2 regions of the Thermosynechococcus sp. TG215 genome follow, and region 1 is predicted to be linked to the other one. Evidence: predicted binding sites of a transcription regulator. Region 1 holds the regulator's gene; the other holds the start of a gene.
The links. Region 1 encodes HrcA, which represses chaperone genes, less so after heat shock. Its sites were predicted from a motif close to TTAGCACTCNNANNNTNNGAGTGCTAA; they were not measured.

Region 1 (4,495 bases):
TGAGCGATCGCCTGCGGCAACTGGAGGCAGCGGGTATTATGGTGATTGCCCTAGCCGAAGGCTACGTAAGCGATCGCCCCCCCAGCGGAGATCAGCTGCTATCCCTTTGGGATCAAGTAAAGCAGCAACTCCATCACCACACTCTCTGCCATGGCCATGCCCGCAATCGCCTCAAGCACCGTCCGCCGCCGGGTCGTGCTCCCTATGGCTATCGCCGGGGCAAAGAGCACTATGTCATTGATCGAGCGGCAGCCGTTGTCGTCAAGGATTTTGTCGAGCATTTTCTCCTCTATGGCTCCCTCAGTGCAGCGGTGCGCTTTATTGCCACCACCCACCACAAGCAGATTAGCGTAGCGACCGGTCGGCGCTGGTTGACCCACCCCGTCTATCGCGGCCATCTCTACTACCAAGGGAAAACGGTGATTCCTCAGACCCATGCCCCCCTGATTGCCCCCGATGAAGCGGCTCAGGTGGATCGGCTGTTGCGACGCCAACGCTCTCTGCCTCGTCGCAGTGCTAGTGCCCCCCATCCTCTGGCGGGATTGGTGATTTGCCGCCAATGTCAGCAACGCTTTGGCCGGACTCAGGTGCAGCCTTACCGCCAACCGAGCCAATATGCCTACTTGCGTCCCCTGCACTGTCCCCTCTCCCCCAAATGTCGCAGCATTCCCTACGACGCGGCCTTGGCTGCTGTGATTGATCAAATTGCTGAGCGCCTGCCGCCCGCGATCGCCCAACTGTCGCTGCCGCCGCCACCGTTGACGGCTCAACTGCAAGCAATTGAAACCCAACTGCACCGCCTTGCCGAACTAGAAGCCCAAGGCCTCTTGGATCCCGAAACCGCTCAACTGCGCCGCTATAAACTGGCTGGGGAACGGGCACAAATTGAGGCACAGCAGGCCCAATTGCCCCCTAGTAATCTTTTGCAACTGGCGGTGACCCTTGGTCAGCCGCAATTTTGGTACCAACTCTCGGCAGCAGAGCAACGGTTCTATCTACGGGAGTTTTTACATGCCATAGCGGTCACCAGCCGCCCGCCACAGCCTTGGTCGATCCATCTGCAATTTATTTGGGAATCCCCCATTGGCAGTACTGCTTAGCCATTTCTAGCTGAGTTTTTAGTCACAAAAGACCAATCGCCATAGCCGCAAGTTGCAACTCAGAATTGCTGAAATACAAAGGCTAGTTTATAGATAGATAAAAAACACAGATAACAAGTCACAGGTGTAAGGGGTTATGACGATTGAACTCAGCGATCGCCAAAAACAAATTCTTGGCGCCACGATTAACCATTACATTGCCACGGCAGAACCCGTCGGCTCAAAAGCGATCGCCACGGAATACAACCTCAACGTCAGCCCGGCCACGGTGCGCAATACGATGCTGCTCCTCGAAAAAAGTGGCCTGCTTTACCAACCCCACACCTCCGCAGGGCGGGTGCCCTCTGATTCTGGCTATCGCGTCTATGTGGATGAACTGATCCAGCCCATTCCCGATGTGGCTCGCAAAGCCGAGAGTCTCTTGAGTGAGCGGTTTATCTGGGGGCAACAACGCCTTGAGGTGATCTTGCGGCAAGCGGCGCAGTTGCTCTCGGATCTCAGTGGTTACATTACCCTGATTACGCTCCCCAATCGTTTGGAGCGGCAGATTCGGGTGATTCAACTGGTCGCCTTGGATTCCCAGCAGGTGATGGTGATTCTTGTGCTCGATACCTACGAAACCCAGTCGGCACTGATCCAATTGGGGCAAGGGGAAGAGGATCCTGAGCTGCGGGAGCGCACCCTCCAGGTACTGACCAACTTCCTCAATCATCAGTTGCAGGGGCGATCGCTGGTGGAACTCAGTGCCATTGACTGGCAAAAACTGGATTTGGAGTTTCAGACCTACAGTCAGCAGCTTCAGACCCTACTGCGGCAGTTGAGCGATCGCTACAGCCACCAAGGCACTTCCTTTGTCATCAGTGGTCTTGCCGATGTTCTCCAGCAGCCGGAGTTTTCCCAAGTGGAGCAGGTGCAAATGCTACTGCATCTTCTCGAAGACCAACAGGATCAACTGGCTCCCTTGATCAGTGGCGATAGCCAAGCCCCCTCGCAGGTGCAAATCCGCATTGGCAGTGAAAATACCTTAGCGCCGATGCAGTCCTGTACACTGGTTTATTCCTGCTATTGCTATGGGGACTCCCCCGTGGGCAGTATTGGCATTCTAGGGCCGACGCGGATGCCCTATGCACGGATTATTCCCCTAGTGGCCACAGCGGCAGATTATCTAACTGAACAGGTGAGTCGCCGCAAGTAAGAAAATCAAAACATCCGAGAATTCTTGTGCAGTCAACGGCCGGCTTTATCATGCACAATAAACTATTGGGCTTTCCCAGTTGGAGATATTGAAATGCCGACACCCGCCTTGCTGGTTCTTGCCGATGGTTCAGTCTTTCGCGGTTTTTCCTTTGGGGCACCGGGAACAGCCATTGGCGAAGTGGTCTTTAATACCGGCATGACGGGTTATCAAGAGGTACTCACTGACCCAAGCTATTGTGGTCAAATCGTGACATTCACCTACCCTGAGTTGGGCAATACTGGAACAACGCCCGAAGACGATGAATCCGATCGCCCCCAAGTGCGCGGTGCGGTTGCTCGCCATATCTGTGACATTCCCAGTAACTGGCGATCGCAACAATCCTTACCTGATTACCTCAAAGCCCATCGCATTCCCGCCATTTACGGGATTGACACCCGCGCCCTCACCCGCAAAATTCGTACTGTCGGTGCCATGAATGGCGGCATCTCCACGGAAATCCTTGATCCCGTTGAACTGCTGCAAAAAGTCCTTGCCGCTCCCAGTATGCAGGGACAAAATCTAGCCAAGGTGGTGACCACCCGCACCCCCTATGAATGGACAGAACCGACGCCCCCGGCTTGGGAATTTCGTCCCCAAACAGCCACCGAAGAGCCACCCTTGACGGTTGTGGCTATTGACTTTGGCGTGAAGCGCAACATTCTCCGTCGCTTGGCTAGTTATGGTTGCCGTGTGATTGTTGTGCCGGCGGATACCCCAGCGGAAACGATTCTCAGCTATGACCCCGATGGCATTTTCCTCTCCAATGGCCCCGGCGACCCTGCGGCGGTTCAGGAAGGCATTGAAACCGCACGCAAATTACTGGCGGCTCAGCGTCCCATGTTTGGCATTTGTCTGGGGCATCAGTTGTTGGGACTTTCTTTGGGGGCGGAAACCTTCAAACTGAAATTTGGTCACCGCGGGTTGAACCAGCCCGCTGGCCTGACCCGGCAAGTGGAAATTACCAGCCAAAACCACGGCTTTGCCATTACTGAAGAATCCCTTGCCCAAACCCCCGTTGAGATTACCCACTTTAACCTCAATGACAAAACCGTTGCCGGTCTGAAGCACCAAACATTGCCGATTTTCTCAGTGCAGTACCACCCTGAGGCCAGCCCCGGCCCCCACGATGCTGATTATCTCTTTGGCGACTTTGTGGCGCAAATGCGTGCCTATCGTCAACAACACCCCCGCAGCCAATGAAAGGGCGATCGCTCACCCCCTATCTCTTTCTTGCCCCTGCCTTGGGGTTACTCACACTGACGGTCTTTTGGCCAGCCCTACAGGCCTTTTTCCTGAGTTTCACCCGCTATGAGATGGATCTCCTGAGTCCGCCTGTGTGGGTGGGATGGGCCAACTTTGCGCAATTGTGGCGCGATGGTGTTTTCTGGAAAACCTTGGCCAATACTTTCCTCTATTTAGTGGTCGTGGTGCCGATTCTGGCGATCGCCCCCCTGCTGTTGGCGATTCTGGTCAATCAACCCCTGCGGGGCATCCACTGGTTTCGTGCTGCCTACTACAGCCCCGTGATTATCTCAATGGTGGTGGCGGGGATTGCTTGGCGCTGGCTCTATGCCCCCAATGGCCTCTTCAATCAACTGGTACAGGGTCTGCATCTGCGGGACACCCCGATTCCTTGGCTGACAAGTCCCCAACTCGCCCTCTTTAGTGTCATGGCCGTCACGATTTGGAAAGGCTTGGGCTACTACATGGTGATCTATCTGGCGGGACTTCAGGGGATTAGTGGTGAACTCTACGAAGCGGCAGCACTCGATGGCAGTGACGGCTGGCGACAGCATTGGGATATTACCCTACCGCTGATGCGTCCCTATATTCTTTTGGTGAGCATTATCTCAGCAATTTCTGCCACGAAGGTCTTTGAAGAGGTCTATGTCATGACCCAAGGGGGGCCCCTCAATAGCTCCAAGACCATTGTTTATTACATCTATGAGAATGCCTTTCAGCGCTTAGAGATCAACTACGCCTGTACGATGGGACTGGTCTTATTCCTATTTATCCTGTCGTTGTCTCTCTTGAATCTCAAGTTTGGCCGACAGGTGGAAATGCCCCTTAGCTAACCACCTGCATGCGTTGAATCAACCATTGATTGCCGCGACGGGTAAAGGTGTAAATGACGCGGTAGGGATCGCTATAGGAAATA
Region 2 (4,495 bases), 670 kb from region 1:
CGAACCCGAATTTCACCCGTAGGCACTGGATCGCCCATGCTGCAAACTGCGAATGTTAAAAAACGTTACATTGAGGGTTATTATAGCAACGCGGCCAGACCCGTTTGGCACCATCCAATAAAAAAGCGGGGTGTGGTTTCCCCGCTGTGAGTGTGACTTAGGTTACTTGCGCTGAACCCAGTGAGTTTCAGGGATTCACCGACGGGTTGGGCTTAGTAGTCGAAGTCACCGCCCATGCCGGCACTGGCACCCGCAGGATTGTTGTCCTTGGGTTCGGGTTTGTCAACGATGATGCACTCGGTGGTCAGCACCATACCGGCAATAGAGGCCGCATTTTGCAGAGCCGAGCGGGTGACTTTGGCAGGGTCAACGATACCAGCATCGAACATGTTGACATATTCATCTTTGGCGGCATCATAACCCACATCGAAGGGTTTTTCTTTGACCCGTTCGACAATGATGGCACCGTTTTGACCCGCGTTTTCAGCGATGCGACGCAGGGGAGCGCTAAGGGCACGCTCAACAATGTTGGCACCAATCAGTTCTTCACCCGTCAGGTGCTCAGCCGCCCAGTTGCTCAACTCAGGCGCCAAGTGCACCAAGGTGGTACCGCCACCGGGAACGATCCCCTCTTCAACAGCGGCTTTGGTGGCGTTAATCGCATCTTCCAGACGGAGTTTGCGATCTTTCATTTCGGTTTCAGTGGCAGCACCGACTTTAATCACTGCCACACCACCGGCCAGTTTGGCCAACCGCTCCTGCAGTTTTTCTTTGTCATAGCTGGAGTCGGTTTCTTCGATTTGGCGACGGATTTGCTCGCAGCGAGCTTTGACGGCTTTTTCATTGCCTTCGGCCACAATCGTGGTGTGATCTTTGGTGATGGTGATGCGGCGAGCTTTACCGAGCATATCCAGCTTGGTATTTTCCAGCTTCAGACCGGCATCTTCGGTGATCACTTGACCCGCTGTGAGGACGGCAATATCTTCGAGCATTGCTTTACGGCGATCGCCAAAGCCGGGAGCTTTCACCGCAGCCACATTCAAGACACCGCGCAGACGGTTGACCACGAGGGTCGCCAAGGCTTCTTTCTCGATATCTTCAGCAATGATCACCAGCGGTTTACCGGCGCGAGCCACTTGTTCGAGGATCGGCACCAGATCTTGCACTAAGGTAATTTTCTTGTCGGTGATCAGCACGAAGGGTTCATCAAGCACCGCTTCCATGCGCTCGGTGTCGGTGGCAAAGTAGGGGGAGATGTAGCCCTTGTCAAAGCGCATCCCCTCAGTGACCTCGAGTTCGGTGGTCATGGATTTGCCTTCTTCGAGGGAGATCACGCCTTCTTTGCCCACCTTGTCCATGGCATCGGCAATCATCCGACCCACTTCTTCATCGTTGCCCGCGGAAATTGCTGCCACTTGGGCAATGGCTTTGGAATCTTCCACCGGACGGGCATGTTCAGCAATTTTTTCCACAAGGAAGTGGGTGGCTTTGTCAATCCCGCGTTTCAGGGCAATGGGGTTAGCACCGGCAGCTACGTTGCGCAGCCCCTCTTTCACCATGGCATGGGCAAGAACCGTTGCCGTAGTCGTACCGTCACCGGCAGCATCATTGGTTTTCGAGGCGGCTTGGCGGATCAGCGCCACACCGGTATTTTCAATGTGATCTTCCAGTTCAATTTCCTTGGCGATCGTCACCCCGTCGTTGACAATTTGGGGGGCGCCAAATTTTTTCTCCAGAACTACGTTCCGTCCTTTAGGACCAAGGGTCACGGCCACGGATTCAGCCAAGATGTCCATCCCTTTTTCGAGGGCACGACGAGCATTTTCGTTGTAGATAATGCGCTTCGCCATAGGTGTTTCCTACCTCAATCGTTCAACAGTGATGAAAAATCGCACAGAAATGTAAGGAGTGTCAGCGACTTAGCCAACAATGGCCAAGATGTCTTTTTCCGAGAGGAGAACGTAGTCTTCGCCCGCCAGTTTCACTTCAGTACCGGCATATTTGGAGTACAGCACTTTGTCCCCCACTTTCACATCCATGGGCTGACGCTTGCCGTCTTCAGTGAGTTTGCCAGGACCGACGGCGGTCACTTCGCCCACTTGGGGTTTTTCACGGGCATTGTCGGGCAGGAGGATGCCCCCTGCGGTACGTTCTTCACTTTCGCTGACTTTGACAAAAATGCGATCGCCCAACGGCTTCACAGTTGAAACGCTTAGAGATACGGCTGCCATAGCGTACTGTTCTCCCAATTGTAAGAGTATGGATTGATAGCACTCACTGCACGGCTCATCGCGCAGTTTTTGGGGGGCAAGAGCATCACTTGCAGTTGTTTAGCACTCTCACCCTTCGAGTGCTAATGTAGCGAGAGACGGTTGGCGATCGCAACTCCTGTTGCAGTACGGTTTTCCGAACGGAACTTTAGCTCTTTAGTCCCGTCGTGGCAATGCCGCGAATCAGTTGCCGCTGACCCAAAATAAACAAAATCATCACCGGCACAGTGGCAATCACCGCTGCCGCCATCATCAACGGCCAATCATTGGTGAACTGCTCCTGAAAACTGGCCAAGGAAAGCTGCACTGTGATCAGTTCTGGCTTAGTGGTAAAGACCAAGGGCTTAAAGAGGTCATTCCACTCCCCAATAAAGGTAAAGATAAAGAGTGTGACCAAGGCCGGTCGGCTCAGGGGCAAGAGAATATGCCAGAGGACTTGCCAGCGATTTGCCCCATCCAAGAGGGCTGCCTCCTCAAGGGCAACGGGCAATGTGAGAAAAAACTGCCGCATCAAAAAGACGCCAAAGCCATTGGCCGCCGTCGGCAAGATCAAGGCGCCATAGGTATTGATCAGATGACCCGCCTTGAGGATGAGGAAAATTGGGATCACCAAAAGTTGAAATGGGATCACTAGGGTTGCCAGCATCAGCAGCAAAATCGTCTGTTGCCCCGGAAACGAAAGTCGCGCAAGGGCGTAACCCGCTAGGGCTGAGGTCACCAACTGGAGCGCCGTTACCGCTAAAGCCACAAACGTTGAGTTGGCAAAGGCCAAGATAAAGTGTCCCTGCTGCCATGCTGCCTGATAGCTCTGCCATGTCCAGCCTTGGGGTGGCAACAATTGGGTAGGTAGGGTTCCCGGTGGCCAGCCCGACGTACAGAGCACCACCAGTAGGGGGCTGAGAACCAGCAACGCCCCCAATGTCAATACTAGGGTCAACCCCAAGGAGTGACCCCTGCCCAAGAGCCGTTTCAGCCCATCCACAACCTTCCTTTCCCCAAACAAAACCCTGCGCCCTTCGGAAAGCCGGCCTCTTGAGAGCTGCATGTCCAATTCTCCCTCATCCCTGCTTTAACTGCCAGTGAGGTACATTCTCCTTCCCCCTTTCATAGAGATTTATCTGCCCCACTCAGGGGGTTGGGAGGGCGCTTGAGGACATCCTTGCAATCAAGATTTTGCTCAAGACGCTATCAAGGGAGCACTATACCACCCTTTGCGTCTCGCAAGAGAGTGTTTGACCACCCTCCTGAGGACTTGCTTATTCAAAGTGCTGCAGGCACAGAGACCGATTCCAAGACAAAGCTTTGAGTTTCCTCCCCAAGTTTGCATAGGAGACAAGCTGTGCCAGTTAGAGAAGTTGCAATTGTCCACCCTTGTGGAGTGTCCAGTAATGACTCATCTGTACAACCCAAATCCTGCTGTTATTTACCGCTGGGTGATGAGTTCTTGCCTTGTTGGTTTAGGATGTGCAACCCTGCACTTAGCTCCTGTAACTGCCCAAATTGCCGTCTATGAAGGGCGGCGTGTCACCGGGGATGTTACCATGACACTTCCCGACGGCAGCACCTACAAAGGGGAATTGCTCAATGGTCGCTTTAATGGCCAAGGTATCCTCACAATGGCCAATGGCAACCGCTATGAAGGGGAATTTCGCAATGGCCGCTACCACGGTCAGGGGGTGCTCACCTATGCCGATGGGGGACGCTACGAAGGGGGGTTTGTGGATGGCATCTTCAATGGCAAGGGCACTCTCCAACTGGCCAATGGTCAACGCTACGAGGGCACGTTTCTCAATGGTCAATACCATGGGGAGGGGGTGCTCACCTTTCCCGACGGTACCCGCTATGAGGGGCAGTTTCTAGCGGGCAAGTATCATGGAACTGGAACGCTCTCCTTCGGAGATGGCACAAGCTATGCCGGACAGTTTCGCAATGGCTTATTTGAAGGACAGGGGGTCTTTACGCTACCGGATGGCTCCCGCATTGTGGCCACATGGCGCAATGGTCGCCGCGAACCCCGCTAATCTGCTTCAATCAGGCTGTGAGTGATCCGCTGACGGCGGCGCTAAGTCCCTACGCCCGCTTTGGGGTGCGCCTTGGCCTTGAACCCATCCAAGCGCTGCTGAGTGCTTTGGGGTCTCCCCAGTTACAGGTGCCCTTGATCCACGTTGCGGGGACAAATGGCAAAGGGTCGGTGTGTGCCTATTTGGATAGTGTTTTGCGGGCGG

Region 2: a site for HrcA is predicted at 2,331-2,357, ahead of groES (co-chaperone GroES). Genes of this name have one in related genera too.

What each region holds. Positions count from the first base shown of each region.
Region 1 covers NZ_CP134178.1:248,296-252,790, forward strand. The annotation lists gene RHJ02_RS01120 (recombinase family protein) at 1-1,100, shown strand, start outside; gene hrcA (heat-inducible transcriptional repressor HrcA) at 1,237-2,295, shown strand; gene carA (glutamine-hydrolyzing carbamoyl-phosphate synthase small subunit) at 2,389-3,537, shown strand; gene RHJ02_RS01135 (carbohydrate ABC transporter permease) at 3,534-4,412, shown strand; gene RHJ02_RS01140 (IMS domain-containing protein) at 4,405-4,495, opposite strand, start outside.
Region 2 covers NZ_CP134178.1:917,068-921,562, reverse strand. The annotation lists gene uvrA (excinuclease ABC subunit UvrA) at 1-38, opposite strand, end outside; gene groL (chaperonin GroEL) at 213-1,850, opposite strand; gene groES (co-chaperone GroES) at 1,920-2,231, opposite strand; gene RHJ02_RS04320 (carbohydrate ABC transporter permease) at 2,419-3,243, opposite strand; gene RHJ02_RS04315 (MORN repeat-containing protein) at 3,659-4,291, shown strand; gene RHJ02_RS04310 (folylpolyglutamate synthase/dihydrofolate synthase family protein) at 4,261-4,495, shown strand, end outside.